One region of the Streptomyces sp. NPDC058579 genome, then DNA from elsewhere that is predicted to be linked to it. Evidence: riboswitches for the same ligand, from Rfam matches in the RefSeq annotation. Region 1 holds a riboswitch; the other holds the start of a gene.
The links. A riboswitch is a leader RNA that binds a small molecule or an ion and turns the genes downstream of it on or off. The one in region 1 is predicted to bind cobalamin.

Region 1 (7,555 bases):
CTTGGGGTTCCACGCCTGCTTGAGCTCCTCGAAGACCTCCTCCGAAGTGGCGTACGTGAACGCTTCCGCGAAGCCCATCTCGCAGGCCACCCGGGCGATCAGCTGCCAGTCGGACAGCGCCTGCCCGGGCGGGTCGACGACGCCTTGCACGAGGGTGAGGTTCCGCTCCGAATTGATCATGATGCCGGCGGACTCCGCCCACAGCGTCGCGGGCAGGACGATGTCCGCGTAGGCGTTGGTCTCGGTCTCGGCGAAGACGTCCTGGGTGATGACGAGTTCGGCTGCCTCCAGGCCGGCGATGACGGTCTTGCGGTTGCCGACCGAGGCGACGGGGTTGGTGCAGATGATCCAGCACGCCTTGATGTCACCGGCGGCCATGCGCTCGAACATCTCGACCGTTCCGCGCCCGACCTCGGTCCGCAGTGAGCCCTCGGGGATGTTCCACAGGTTCTCGATGGAAGCGCGCTCGGCCTCGACCAGGACCGAGCGCTGGCCGGGCAGACCGGGACCCATGTAGCCCATCTCGCGCCCGCCCATCGCGTTGGGCTGGCCGGTCAGCGAGAACGGGCCCGATCCCGGACGGCAGATGGCGCCGGTGGCGAGGTGCAGGTTGACCAGGGCGTTCGTGTTCCAGGTGCCGTGGGTGGACTGGTTGAGGCCCATGGTCCAGCAGCTCATCCACTCGCCGGCCTCGCCGATCCAGGCAGCGGCCTGCCGGATGTCGTCCTCCGGGATGCCGGTGATCTCCGCGACCTTCTCAGGCGGATAGTCCGCGAGGAAGGCCGGCATCTCCTCCCAGCCTTCGGTGAACTCGGCGATGAACGCCTCGTCCGTGTGGCCGTTCACGACCAGCAGGTGCAGCAGGCCGTTGAGCAGGGCGAGATCGGTGCCCGGCTTGATCTGCAGGAAGAGGTCGGCCTTGTCGGCGGTGGCGTTGCGGCGCGGGTCGACAACGATCAGCTTGGCCCCGGACGACTTGATCCTGTCCATCATCCGCAGGAAGAGGATCGGATGGCAGTCGGCCATGTTGGCGCCGATGACGAAGAACGCGTCCGCGTGGTCGAAGTCCTGGTAGGAGCCGGGCGGGCCGTCCGCGCCCAGTGACAGCTTGTAGCCGGTGCCTGCCGACGCCATGCACAGCCGGGAGTTGGACTCGATCTGGTTGGTGCGGACGAAGCCCTTGGCCAGCTTGTTCGCCAAGTACTGCGCCTCCAGCGACATCTGACCGCTGACGTAGAAGGACAGCGCGTCCGGGCCGTGCTCGTCCAGGATCGCCCGCAGCCGGCCCGCGACCGCGGTGATCGCCTCGTCCACGCCCGTCTCGGCGGGCTCGGCACCGCGCTCGGCCCGCACCAGCGCCGTCGTGATCCGTCCGTCCGCGGCCATCATGTCCGCGCTGGTGGCCCCCTTGGTGCACAGGCGGCCGAAGTTGGCGGGGTGCGCCTTGTCCCCGGACGCCTTCGCCGCGCGGCGGCGGCCGTCGGCAGGGTCCCGCGTGATGTCGAGCACGATTCCGCAGCCGACGCCGCAGTACGAGCAGACCGTGCGGACGCTGCTGCCGTCCATCGAGCCAGATGCCACCGAATCCCCGCCCCACCGCGCGTGTACCGTCCCAAGCCGGGATGGACCCGCCGACGGCGAGCCCCATCCCACGATCAGCACCGTAGGAAGATCGAATTTCCAGCCTGTCACACACTGGAATTGTCCGGGGTTACACCCCGCGCACATTCTGGGACGGGTCCGTGTGAGGTGAGGATGCTGAACGCCAAGAACGCGGCGGGTGAGCAGCGGGCGTGGTGGACCGTCCGCGCATCCGACCACGCATCCGCAGGGCGGGGGCTGCCGCCTCCTCGTACCGTACGGGAGACTTCATGCTGCCCGGCTGCGTGGGTCTATCTGGAGCGCGAGTTGGCCGAACAGTCGACACCCTTCGGCTAGAGAGCGGGGTGGCCGGTTCGAAGGAGCACCCGCGGACACCGAGACCCCAGGGGGTCGCGCATGCTGCTACGCCAGTTGGAGTACCTGGTCGCGCTCGCCCGCGAGCGGCACTTCGTCCGCGCGGCGGCCGCGTGCTACGTCTCCCAGCCATCGCTGTCCGCCGCGATCCGGCGCCTCGAACACGAACTGGGCGTGCCGATCGTGCGCCGGGGGCGGAGGTATGAGGGGCTCACGCCGGAGGGCGAAGTGGTCCTGGTGTGGGCGCACCGGATCCTCGCCGAACAGGAGGCGCTGAGGCAGCAGTTGTCGGCGATGCACGACGGACTGACCGGCACCCTCCGCCTCGGGGTGGTGCCCACCGCACTGCCCACCGCGTCCTTGCTGACGAACCCGTTCTGTGAGCGCCACCCCCGGGTCAGGGTGAGCATCGAGTCGCTCTCCTCGGAAGCGATCCGGCGCGGGCTGACCGAGTTCGAGCTGGACGCGGCGATGACGTACCTCGACGACGAGGCGCTGGCCGGCCTGCGACGGCTACCGCTGTACGAGGAGAGGTACGTCCTCCTCACCCCCGTCGACGGGCCTCTCGGCAGCGCGTCCACGGCCCGCTGGGCGCAGGCTGCCGCCCTCCCGTTGTGTCTGCTCAACTCCCGTATGCGCAACCGCCGCATCATCGACGAGTGCTTCGCCGCGGACGGTGCCAGGGCGGCCCCCGCGATCGAGTCGGACACCGTCGCCGGCATCTACGCCCATCTGCCCGGCGGGCGCTGGTCCTGCGTGATCTCGCATGCGTGGCTGCACATGTTCGGCGTACCCGACGGACTGCGCGTGGTTCCGCTCGACGGCCCGGCGCACGGTCCGCGCGTCGGACTGGTGACCGGCCCGGACGACCCGCCGTCCATCCTCACCGGTGCACTGCTGACGGTGGCCCGGGAGGCGGACGTACGACAAGCCCTGGACGAACTCCTGCGCACAAGCGCACCAAGCCCACCGACTACCGCGGCGTCGCCCTCCCATCCCGCATCCGCGAGACCATCGAGCGGTACGCAGACGAGCACGGCGCGGTCGACGGCTACCTCCTCCACCACTTCTTCGCCTCGAACTGCGATCGCGCGCTAGTACTTGGCCGTTAGGAGAACTCCGACCGGACCGAGTCGACGTCATCCTCTCCGCGCGACCGGAGGTCTCCCGGCGACAGCGTGGGCACGGGATCGGGGACCGGTAGTCCTCTCCGCGCAAGCACAGGCGTTCCAAGAGTCGGCATCGCGCACAACTACCTGGTCTGGTTCTCTCCGCGCAATCGGAGTTGATCCATCCGGCGGCCGGCACCCCGGCGCGAAGCCATTTCGTGAGGTCAGGCCACGGAGCACGAGCGGGTGTTCCGCGCATAGCCGGGACCCTTCAGCCCCGCAGGCTTCCCAGAGTCGGCATCACCCGAATCCGAGCAAGGACGCACCGGTGCGCGCCCTCGACCGCGCGTCGATGTTTGCGGCATGATGCGCGTTCGCAAAGCTCGTTTCGTCCGACGAGAACTGATGCATCATCAGGAAACTCAGCATTTACTCAGCATCAGTACCGCCCAGAACCACCCCTCGCCGCCGCAGACCGCCAAGATCAATAATTCGCCTCGCCTGGCCTGACCTGCAAAAACCCAGCCCAGCCGCTCGCCTGCTCATCTCACCAGGAGGTACCCATGAGGATGCTAATCAACGTTCCGGAGACCGTCGTCGCCGACGCGCTGCGTGGCATGGCCGCCGCGCATCCCGAGCTCAGGGTCGATGTGGAGAACCGGGTCGTGGTGCGGGGGGACGCGCCCGTTGCCGGGAAGGTGGGGCTGGTTTCCGGGGGCGGGTCTGGGCATGAGCCTTTGCATGGGGGGTTTGTGGGGCCCGGGATGTTGGCGGCCGCTTGTCCTGGGGAGGTGTTCACCTCGCCCGTGCCCGATCAGATGGTGCGGGCCGCCGCCGCGGTGGACAGTGGGGCCGGGGTGTTGTTCGTCGTCAAGAACTACACCGGGGACGTCCTCAACTTCGAGATGGCCGCCGAGCTCGCCGAGGACGAGGGCATTCAGATCGCCAAGGTGCTCGTGGACGACGACGTGGCCGTGACGGACAGTCTCTACACGGCCGGGCGGCGCGGTACCGGGGCGACGCTCTTCGTGGAGAAGATCGCCGGGGCCGCCGCCGAGGAGGGGGTGTCTCTGGAGCGGGTGGAGGCGATCGCGCGGCGGGTGAACGAGCGGTCGCGGAGTTTCGGCGTGGCGTTGAGTGCCTGCACCACGCCCGCGAAGGGCAGTCCTACCTTTGAACTGCCCGAGGGAGAGCTGGAGTTGGGGGTGGGGATTCATGGTGAACCCGGGCGGGAGCGGCGGGCGATGATGACCTCTCGCGAGATCGCCGACTTCGCCGTCCACGCCGTACTGGAGGACCTTCAGCCGTCCGGTCCCGTACTCGCCCTGGTGAACGGGATGGGGGCCACGCCCCTGCTCGAGCTGTACGGGTTCAACGCCGAGGTGCAGCGGGTGCTGGCCGAGCGCGGGGTGCCCGTCGCCCGCACGCTGGTCGGGAACTACGTGACCTCGCTCGACATGGCCGGCTGTTCGGTGACGCTCTGCGAGGCCGACGAGGAGCTGCTGCGGCTCTGGGACGCGCCCGTGCAGACGGCCGCTCTGCGATGGGGTCGGTGAGAGGGGAAATGAACCAGGTCGAGCAGTTCGACGTCGATTTCTTCCGTCGGTGGCTTGCTGCCGCCGCTGCCGCCGTCTACCGGGAGGCCGGCCGTCTCACCGAGCTCGACTCGGCGATCGGCGACGCTGACCACGGCGCCAATCTGAAGCGGGGGTTCGCCGCCGTCACGGAAGTGCTGGACAAGGAGCCGCCCGCCACGCCCGGGGCCGTACTCGTCCTCGCCGGGCGGCAGTTGATCTCCACCGTCGGCGGGGCGTCCGGGCCGCTGTACGGGACGCTGCTGCGCCGCACCGGCAAGGCGCTCGGCGACGCCGGGGCGGTGACGCGGCAGGAGCTGGCGGCGGCGCTGGCCACCGGGGTCGCCGCCGTGGGTCAGCTCGGCGGGGCCCAGGTCGGCGACAAGACGATGCTGGACGCGCTCGTGCCCGCGGCCGAGGCGCTCGGCGACTCCTTCGCCGCCGCCCGGGACGCGGCCGAGGCCGGCGCCCTGGCGACCGTACCCCTGCGGGCGCGCAAGGGCAGGGCCAGCTATCTGGGCGAGCGGTCGGTCGGGCACCAGGACCCCGGGGCGACGTCGTCGGCGCTGCTGATCGCCGCGCTCGCGGAGGTGGCCGCCGCATGACCGGTCAGGTGGGCATCGTCCTGGTCTCGCACAGCGCGGCCGTGGCCGACTCCGTCGCCGCCCTGGCCCGGGGGCTTGCGGGCGGCGGGGCGACCGCGCCCGTGGCCGCCGCCGGAGGCACCCCCGACGGGGGGCTCGGCACCAGCTCCGAGCGGATCGTCAAGGCGGCACGCGCGGTCGACGGGGGCGCCGGGGTGGCCCTCCTCGTCGACCTCGGCAGCGCCGTCCTGACCGTCAAGGCGCTCCTCGCCGAGGGGGACGAGCTGCCGGACGGAGCCCGTCTCGTGGACGCGCCCTTCGTCGAGGGCGCCGTCGCCGCGCTCGTCACGGCGAGCGCGGGCGGGGACCTGGACGCGGTGACCGCCGCGGCGGCGGAGGCGTACACCTACCGGAAGGAGTGAGCGAGGGGCTCAACAGCGTGAGGGGGCGCGCGGGAGATCTGTCACACACCGTCCGGGGGCGCACCGATGTTGTGATGTACCTGGTCAACCCACTAATGTCACAGCGCCTTGGTGTACGGGAAACCGGTGCGGTACCGGTGCGGCCCTCGCCACTGTGATCGGGAAGTCCGGCTCCATCCCTCCGGGGAAGCCACTGGACCGCCGCGGGAGACCGCGGCGGTGTGGGAAGGCGGAGCCGCGGCGGCATGACCCGTCAGCCAGGAGACCGGCCGAGGTGCGTTGTCCATCCACGAGGTGCTGGAGAGGGTCTCCCAACCATGCATATAGCCGAGGGGTATCTACCCCCGTTGCACGCGGCCGCCTGGGGCGTCGCGTCTGCTCCTTTTGTCGTCCACGGCGTCCGCGCGCTGACCCGTGAGGTCAAGGCCAACCCCGAGTCCACTCTGCTGCTCGGCGCGTCCGGCGCGTTCACCTTCGTCCTGTCCGCGCTCAAGATTCCGTCGGTCACGGGCAGTTGCTCGCACCCGACCGGTACGGGTCTGGGCGCGATCCTGTTCCGACCGCCGGTGATGGCGGTCCTGGGCACGATCACCCTGTTGTTCCAGGCGCTGCTGCTCGCGCACGGCGGGCTCACCACACTCGGCGCCAACGTGTTCTCGATGGCGATCGTCGGGCCGTGGGCCGGATTCGGTACGTACTGGCTGCTGCGCCGGTTCGACGTGCCGCTCATGGTGAGCGTGTTCTTCGGCGCGTTCGTCGCGGACCTGTCGACGTACTGCGTGACCAGTGTCCAGCTCGCGCTGGCCTTCCCCGACCCGGGGAGCGGTGTGGCCGGGGCGCTGGCCAAGTTCGGCTCCATCTTCGCCGTCACGCAGCTGCCGCTCGCCGTCAGCGAGGGGCTGCTCACGGTCCTCGTGATGCGGCTGCTCAAGCAGTCCAGCAAGGCGGACCTGACCCGGCTCGGGGTCCTGCTCCCGTCCCGGAAGAAGAACGAGAACGCGGAGGCGAGCGCCTGATGAGCCGGAACGCGAAGATCAACTCCCTGCTCCTGCTCGTCGTCGCGGCCCTGGCTGTGCTCCCGCTGGTCCTGGGCCTCGGCGACCACAAGGAGGAGCCGTTCGCGGGCGCGGACGCCGAGGCGGAGGCGGCGATCACGGAGATCGCTCCCGACTACGAGCCGTGGTTCAGCCCGCTCTACGAGCCGGCCTCCGGCGAGATCGAGTCGGCGCTGTTCGCCCTGCAGGCCGCGCTCGGCGCCGGTGTGCTGGCGTACTACTTCGGCGTGCACCGGGGCCGTAAGCAGGGCGAGGCCCGCGCCGAGGCGAAGGCGCTGCGGTCGGGGGCGGCGTCCGGCTCGGCGGCGTCCGGCGACGCGTAACCGCCGCCGGTGCTGCCGATCGACGCGGCGGCGCACAGCAGTCGCTGGCGCCGCCGTCACCCGTGCGAGAAGGCCGTGCTCGGCTTCGGCCTGACACTGTGCGCGGTCTGTCTGCCGCCGTGGCCGGGCGCCGTCCTGGTCGCGGCGGCCACCCTGGCCGTCCTCCTCGGTCCCGCGGGCGTGCCCGGGCGCCAGCTGTGGCGCGCCTTCCGCATCCCGCTGGGCTTCTGTGTGACGGGGGCGATCCCGCTCCTGTTCGAGGTGGGCGGGGCGCGAGGGCTCGTCGCGCTCGCGCCGGACGGGCCGGTCCACGCCGGTGAGCTGCTGCTGCGGACCTCATCGGCGTCCCTGGGCGTCCTGCTGTTCGCCTTCACCACGCCCGTGTCGGACCTGCTGCCCCGGCTTGTACGGGCCGGGGTGCCGGCGCCCGTGGTGGATGTGGCGCTGGTGATGTACCGGATCAGCTTTCTTCTTTTGGATTCAATATCCAAAATCCGACAGGCGCAGGCGGCCCGGCTCGGGCTGACGACCC
Region 2 (7,555 bases), on a different contig from region 1:
AGCTGGCCCGCCCGGACTTCGCCGAGGTGCACGGCCGGGACGCCCAGGGCAACCCGATCAAGGTCAAGGGCACCGGCTACTTCGCGCGCTGCCTCCAGCACGAGACGGACCACCTGTACGGCTTCCTGTACATCGACAAGCTCTCCAAGCGGGACCGCAAGGACGCCCTGCGCCAGATGGAAGAGGGCACCCCGCGCTACGAGACCGTCCCGAACGACTGATCGCGTCCCCGGAGACGTACTGGTCCCCGGAAACGTACTCGTCCTCGGACACGACGAAGGGCCCCCTCCCCCGGAGCGGGGCCCTTCGCCCGTCTGTACCTGGAACGCGTGGGACCTAGAAGTCCTCGTCCAGGTCCACCGAGCCCTCGACCGCCACCTGGTAGGCGGACGGGCGGCGCTCGAAGAAGTTCGTCAGCTCCTGGACGCCCTGGAGCTCCATGAACGCGAACGGGTTCTCGGAGCCGTAGACCGGGGCGAAGCCGAGCCGGACCAGACGCTGGTCGGCGACGCACTGGAGGTACTCGCGCATCGACTCGGTGTTCATGCCCGGCAGGCCGTCGCCGCACAGGTCGCGGCCGAACTGCAGCTCCGCCTCCACGGCCTCCTTCAGCATGTCGACGACCTGCTGCTGGAGCGCGTCGTCGAAGAGCTCCGGCTCCTCCTTGCGGACGGTGTCCACGACCTCGAAGGCGAAGTTCATGTGCATCGTCTCGTCGCGGAACACCCAGTTGGTGCCGGTCGCGAGACCGTGCAGCAGACCGCGGGACCGGAACCAGTACACGTAGGCGAAGGCACCGTAGAAGAACAGGCCCTCGATGCACGCCGCGAAGCAGATCAGGTTCAGCAGGAAGCGGCGGCGGTCGGCGGCCGTCTCCAGGCGCTCGATCTTCTCGACCGAGTCCATCCACTTGAAGCAGAACTGCGCCTTCTCGCGGATGGAGGGGATCTCCTCGACCGCGTCGAAGGCGGCCGCGCGGTCGTCCGGGTCGGGCAGGTAGGTGTCGAGCAGCGTCAGATAGAACTGGACGTGCACGGCCTCCTCGAACAGCTGACGCGACAGGTACAGGCGCGCCTCCGGGGAGTTGATGTGCTTGTAGAGCGTCAGCACGAGGTTGTTCGAGACGATCGAGTCGCCCGTCGCGAAGAACGCGACCAGGCGGCCGATCATGTGCTGCTCGCCCGGCGTCAGCTTGGCGAGGTCGGCGACGTCCGAGTGGAGGTCGACCTCCTCCACCGTCCAGGTGTTCTTGATCGCGTCCCGGTAGCGCTCGTAGAAGTCCGGGTAGCGCATCGGACGCAGCGTCAGTTCGAAGCCCGGGTCGAGCAGGTTCTTGTTGTCGGACATTACTGGCAGGCCTCGCAGGACTCGGGGTTCTCAAGGGAGCAGGCGACGGCGTCGGGGTCGGCGGCCTGCTGGACGGGGATGGTGGCGGCGGTCGGAGCGGCGGCCTGGGCGGCGCGGGCGATCCGGGTCGCCGGGCGGGAGCGCAGGTAGTACGTCGTCTTCAGGCCCTGCTTCCAGGCGTACGCGTACATCGACGACAGCTTGCCGATCGTCGGCGTCTCCAGGAACAGGTTCAGCGACTGAGACTGGTCCAGGAACGGCGTGCGGGCCGCCGCCATGTCGATCAGACCGCGCTGCGGGATCTCCCACGCCGTCCGGTACAGGTCGCGCACCTCGGCCGGGACCCAGGTGAAGCCGGCCACCGAGCCGTTGGACTCGCGCAGCGCCTCGCGGGTCTGCGCGTCCCACACGCCGAGCCGCTTGAGCTCCTGCACCAGGTACGAGTTGACCTGGAGGAACTCGCCCGACAGCGTCTCGCGCTTGAACAGGTTGGAGACCTGCGGCTCGATGCACTCGTACACGCCCGCGATCGAGGCGATCGTCGCCGTCGGCGCGATGGCGAGCAGCAGGCTGTTGCGCATGCCGACGGTCGCGATCCGCTCGCGCAGCGCGGCCCAGCGCTCGGGCCAGTTGAGCTCGACGTCGTAGTGGTCGGGGTGCAGGACACCGCGCGCGGCGCGGGTCTTGTCCCAGGCCGGGACCGGGCCGTTGCGCTCGGCGAGGTCGGCGGAGGCCTCGTACGCGGCGAGCATGATCCGCTCGGCGATCCGGGTGGAGAGCGCCCGCGCCTCGGGGGAGTCGAACGGCAGCTTCAGCTGGAAGAAGACGTCCTGGAGGCCCATCGCGCCCAGGCCCACCGGGCGCCAGCGGGCGTTGGAGCGGCCGGCCTGCTCGGTCGGGTAGAAGTTGATGTCCACGACCCGGTCGAGGAAGGTGACGGCCGTACGGACGGTCTCGTCGAGCCGCTCCCAGTCGATGTCCGAACCGACGACGAACGCACCCAGGTTGACGGAGCCGAGGTTGCACACGGCCGTCTCCCCGTCGTCCGTGACCTCGAGGATCTCCGTGCAGAGGTTCGAGGAGTGGACCGTGTGGCCGGGCTCGGCGGTCTGGTTGGCCGTACGGTTCGAGGCGTCCTTGAAGGTCATCCAGCCGTTGCCGGTCTGGGCCAGGGTCCGCATCATCCGGCCGTACAGGTCACGGGCCGGCATGGTCTTGCGGGCAAGCCCCTTCGCCTCGGCGGCGCGGTACGCGGCGTCGAACTCCTCGCCCCACAGGTCGACCAGCTCGGGCACGTCCGCCGGGGAGAACAGCGACCACTCGGCGTCCGCGTTGACCCGGCGCATGAACTCGTCCGGGATCCAGTGCGCGAGGTTCAGGTTGTGCGTACGCCGGGCGTCCTCACCGGTGTTGTCGCGCAGCTCAAGGAACTCCTCGATGTCCGCGTGCCAGGTCTCCAGGTAGACCGCGGCCGCGCCCTTGCGCCGGCCTCCCTGGTTCACGGCCGCCACGGAGGCGTCCAGGGTCTTCAGGAACGGCACGATGCCGTTGGAGTGCCCGTTGGTGCCGCGGATCAGCGAACCGCGGGCACGGATGCGGGAGTACGACAGGCCGATGCCGCCCGCGTGCTTCGAGAGGCGCGCGACCTGGTGGTACCGGTCGTAGATGGAGTCCAGCTCGTCCAGCGGGGAGTCGAGGAGGTAGCAGGACGACATCTGCGGGTGACGGGTGCCGGAGTTGAAGAGCGTGGGGGAGGACGGCAGGTAGTCGAGCCGGCTCATCAGCCGGTAGAGCGCGGCGACCTCGTCGAGCGCGCGGGTGGAGTCGTCCTCGGCGAGGCCGCAGGCGACGCGCAGCATGAAGTGCTGCGGGGTCTCGATCACCTGGCGGGTGATCGGGTGGCGCAGCAGGTAGCGGGAGTAGAGGGTGCGCAGACCGAAGTAGCCGAAGCGGTCGTCCGCCTTACCGTCGATGAGCGCGTCGAGACGGTCGGCGTGCAGCTTGACGAAGTCGGCGGTGCGGTCGGCGATCAGGCCCTCGTGGTGACCGACGGCGACGGAGGCGGAGAAGCAGACCGAGCCCTGGGAGGCCGCCTCGTCCGCGATCGTGATGGTCAGCAGCCGGGCCGCGAGCCGGGAGTAGGCCGGGTCCTCGGCGATGAGACCCGCGGCCGCCTCGGTGGCCAGCTCGCGCAGCTCCGCCTCGTCCGAGCCGGCGTTGCGGCCCCGCAGAGCGGCGGCGGCGACCTTGCCGGGGTCGGTGTCCGTGAGGTCGGCGGTGAGGTCGGTCAGGGTCCGCAGGAGCACGGTCCCGGGTCCGTCGCTCTCGTTGCCGTCGCTCTCGATCGCTGCGGCCGGATCGGCGGGCGCGATGGTCACGTGGGGCTCTCCCTCGCTCGGCTCGGGGCCGGCGCGGGAGGCGGGCGGCGGCTCCCCGAAGGCAGGGGAGAACCGCGCCACGGCCCACTCCGCGAGGCCCAGACGTCTGTGACACCCGGAACGGAAGGACCGGGTGCGCTGTCGGCAGGTCTTCGGACTGACCGGACGGACGAAGCCGTCAAAAGCACACCGTTGCGGGACAGTTCCGGATTCGCACCGGATTCCCCTGCGACGACAGCGAGCACGAGCATACATGTGGGGGGCGCCGCTCTTGGCACCCCCCACATGTTGTGTCGCCCCCGAATTCGTTCGGGAATCAGGGAATACCCGGGGGTCACAGCTCCAGGGCGTACGTGAGCAGCGGCTCCATGTCCGGGATCGGCTTCCAGTCGCGTTCCGGAGTGCGGACGAAACCCATCCGCTCGTAGATCCGGTGCGCGCCGGACATGCCGCGCTGCGTGGAGAGCCGGACCCGTACGCACCCTTCCAGGGTCCGCGCCCGCTCGACACAGGCCCGGACGAGCGCCTCGCCGACCCCTCGGCCGCGCGCCGCCTTCGCGACCGCGAGCATCCGGAACTCCGCCTCGCCCGCCCCGGCGAGGTCGGCCCACGGCCGGTCTCCGGGGGTGAAGGTCACCCCGCCGAGCAGCCGCCCCGAGCGGTCCGCCGCGACCAGGACCTCGGCCTCGGCGTCGCGCCGGGCCACGTCGCGCAGGACGTGCAGGTAGTCGTCGTCCTCGCCGAAGTCGAGGTGTCCGTCGTCGAGGAAGGCGCGGGCGGTGATCTCGCCGAGCGTCTCGTACTCCTCGGGCCGTACCGCCCTGATCGTGATGTCCATGGCCCGCAGTCTGCCCGAGGGGCACGGCGAAGGGCCCGGGGATTTCCGCTCGGAAACCCCGGGCCCTCACGTGGTGCCGTTACGGCGTCAGTGCGAGCTCACGCCGACCTTCGGCAGCTCGGTCGAGACGCCCTTGTCGCCCGCGTCCGCCGTGTAGTCCGACGGCGAGGTCTCGTCCACGCCCTCCGGCGCCTTGACGGCCTTCAGGACGAAGGTGAGGACGACGGTGACGATGACGTTGAGCACGAAGGCGGTGAGGCCGATGTAGCCGATCTCGCCGATCCCCGGGATCTCGGCGGACGAGCCGCCGAAGTGCTTCTGGGTCGGGCTGGCCACGCCGTACGCCGCGGCCGTGCCGTAGACCATGCCGACGGCCCAGCCGGCGAGCAGCGCCCAGCGGTGGAACCAGCGGGTGAAGAGACCGCCGACCAGGGCCGGGAGGGTCTGCAGGATCCAGATGCCGCCGAGCAGCTGGAAGTTGATCGCGACCGTCTTGTCCATGGTGAGGACGAAGGCCAGCGCGCCGACCTTGACCAGCAGCGACACCAGCTTGGACACCTTGGTCTCCTGCGCCGGCGTGGCGTCCGGCTTCAGGAAGTCCTTGTAGATGTTGCGGGTGAAGAGGTTGGCGGCGGCGATCGACATGATCGCGGCCGGTACGAGCGCGCCGATGCCGATGGCGGCGAAGGCCACACCCGCGAACCAGTCCGGGAACATGTTCTCGAACAGCTGCGGGATCGCCAGCTGGCCGTTGGAGACCTTGACCCCGGCGGCGATCGCCATGAAGCCGAGCAGCGCGAGCAGGCCCAGCATCAGCGAGTACAGCGGAAGGATCGTGGTGTTGCGGCGGATCACGTCACGGCTGCGCGAGGAGAGCGTCGCCGTGATCGAGTGCGGGTACATGAAGAGCGCGAGCGCCGAGCCGAGCGCGAGCGTCGCGTAGCCCCACTGACCCATCTCGCCGGGCACGAGCGCGCCACGCGGCTTGTCGGTCGCCGGGTTGATCGTCGCGTACGCCTCGCCGGCCTTGGCGAAGATCTCGTCGAAGCCGCCCAGCTTGATCGGGATGTAGATGATCGCCACCGCGATGACGATGTAGATCAGCGTGTCCTTGACGAAGGCGATGAGCGCCGGGGCGCGCAGGCCCGAGGAGTACGTGTACGCCGCGAGGACACCGAAGGCGATGAGCAGCGGCAGGTCCTTGATGAACCAGTGCGTGTTCTCGCCGCCGCCGACGCCCATCACGTCCAGGACGGCCTGGATGCCGACCAGCTGGAGCGCGATGTACGGCATCGTCGCGAGGATGCCGGTGAGGGCCACCGCGAGGGACAGGCCCTTGGAGCCGAAGCGGCCGCGGACGAAGTCCGAGGTGGTGACGTACCCGTGCTTGTGCGACACCGACCAGAGGCGGGGCAGGAAGGTGAAGATCAGCGGGTAGACCAGGATCGTGTACGGCACGGCGAAGAAGCCGGCCGCGCCCGCCGCGTAGATCGCCGCGGGGACCGCGACGAAGGTGTACGCGGTGTAGAGGTCGCCGCCGAGCAGGAACCAGGTGACCCAGGTGCCGAACGACCGGCCGCCGAGGCCCCATTCGTCGAGGCTGTTCTCGTTCGCGGCCCTGCGCCAGCGCGAGGCCAGGAAGCCCATGACCGTGACGGCCAGGAAGAAGAAGATGAAGACGGCGAGTGCGACGCCGTTCACGCCGTCGTTCATCGCGACGCACCTGCCTTCCGGGCGCGCTGGTCACGCTGCCAGAGCACGTACGCGATCATCGTCAGCGCGGTCGAGATGACGACCCACGCCATCTGGTACCAGTAGAAGAACGGGATGCCGATGAACGTCGGCTCGACCTTCGCGTACGAACTCACCCAGAGCATCGCCACGAAGGGGGCGAACAGGCAGAGCGCCACGACGACCCTTAGGGGCGTGACGGTTGGTGGTTTGCCCTGTGGCTCTTCCGACGTCTCTTCGGACATACGGCGGACCGTCCCCTCGCTGATCACCTGTTGTAATGCGCAGGAAATCTAGGGGACGGTTTCGCGGTATGGAACCCCTGTCCGGATAGCGGACGGTGGGTGTGCGGCCTTTTGTCAGCCGTTGGGGCGCTTGAGCCTGGCAACGAACTTGTATCGGTCGCCGCGGTACACCGAACGCACCCATTCGACCGGCTCGCCCTGGGCGTCCAGCGAGTGGCGGGAGAGCATCAGCATCGGCAGGCCCACGTCCGTACCGAGCAGGCCGGCCTCGCGCGGCGTGGCGAGCGAGGTCTCGATGGTCTCCTCGGCCTCGGCGAGGTGCACGTCGTACACCTCGGCGAGCGCGGTGTAGAGCGAGGTGTACTTCACCAGCGAACGGCGCAGCGCGGGGAAGCGCTTGGCCGAAAGGTGCGTGGTCTCGATCGCCATCGGCTCGCCGCTCGCGAGCCGCAGCCGCTCGATCCGCAGGACGCGCCCGCCGGGGGAGATGTCGAGCAGCCCGGCCAGCGTGTCGTCGGCCGTGACGTACCCGATGTCGAGCAGCTGCGAGGTGGGCTCCAGGCCCTGGGCGCGCATGTCCTCGGTGTAGGAGGTGAGCTGGAGCGCCTGGGAGACCTTGGGCTTGGCGACGAACGTGCCCTTGCCCTGGATGCGTTCGAGCCGGCCCTCGACGACCAGTTCCTGGAGGGCCTGGCGCACGGTGGTGCGCGAGGTGTCGAACTCGGCGGCCAGGGTGCGCTCGGGCGGGACCGGGGTGCCGGGGGGCAGGGTTTCGGTCATGTCGAGCAAGTGCCGCTTCAGCCGGTAGTACTTGGGTACGCGCGCGGTGCGGGTGGCGACGCCGCCCTCTTTGTCCGTGCTGCCCGCGTCCGTGGCCATGGCCTGCCTTCCCGACTGCTGTGCTGCTGCCGTCACCGGCTCCTCCGTCTGTCGCGGCTCACATGGTGGCACGGACCGGTCACGGGTCGTCGCCCTCCCTCAGGTGTCGGTCCGATAACGGACGCGACTGCCCTTCT

Region 2: it holds a riboswitch for cobalamin, as region 1 does, so the genes downstream of both, ACFWRO_RS35580 (ribonucleoside-diphosphate reductase subunit alpha) here and ACFWRO_RS16160 (energy-coupling factor ABC transporter permease) in region 1, are expected to answer to the same signal.

Annotation. Positions count from the first base shown of each region.
Region 1 covers NZ_JBHXPI010000011.1:9,642-17,196, forward strand. The annotation lists gene ACFWRO_RS16135 (molybdopterin-dependent oxidoreductase) at 1-1,566, opposite strand, end outside; gene ACFWRO_RS16140 (LysR substrate-binding domain-containing protein) at 1,999-3,054, shown strand; gene dhaK (dihydroxyacetone kinase subunit DhaK) at 3,629-4,621, shown strand; gene dhaL (dihydroxyacetone kinase subunit DhaL) at 4,630-5,244, shown strand; gene ACFWRO_RS16155 (PTS-dependent dihydroxyacetone kinase phosphotransferase subunit DhaM) at 5,241-5,645, shown strand; cobalamin riboswitch at 5,710-5,934, shown strand; gene ACFWRO_RS16160 (energy-coupling factor ABC transporter permease) at 5,963-6,661, shown strand; gene ACFWRO_RS16165 (energy-coupling factor ABC transporter substrate-binding protein) at 6,661-7,023, shown strand; gene cbiQ (cobalt ECF transporter T component CbiQ) at 7,033-7,555, shown strand, end outside.
Region 2 covers NZ_JBHXPI010000066.1:4,968-12,522, reverse strand. The annotation lists gene def (peptide deformylase) at 1-221, shown strand, start outside; gene ACFWRO_RS35585 (ribonucleotide-diphosphate reductase subunit beta) at 337-1,347, opposite strand; gene ACFWRO_RS35580 (ribonucleoside-diphosphate reductase subunit alpha) at 1,347-3,725, opposite strand; cobalamin riboswitch at 3,851-3,993, opposite strand; gene ACFWRO_RS35575 (GNAT family N-acetyltransferase) at 4,060-4,563, opposite strand; gene mctP (monocarboxylate uptake permease MctP) at 4,651-6,276, opposite strand; gene ACFWRO_RS35565 (DUF3311 domain-containing protein) at 6,273-6,539, opposite strand; gene ACFWRO_RS35560 (GntR family transcriptional regulator) at 6,654-7,418, opposite strand.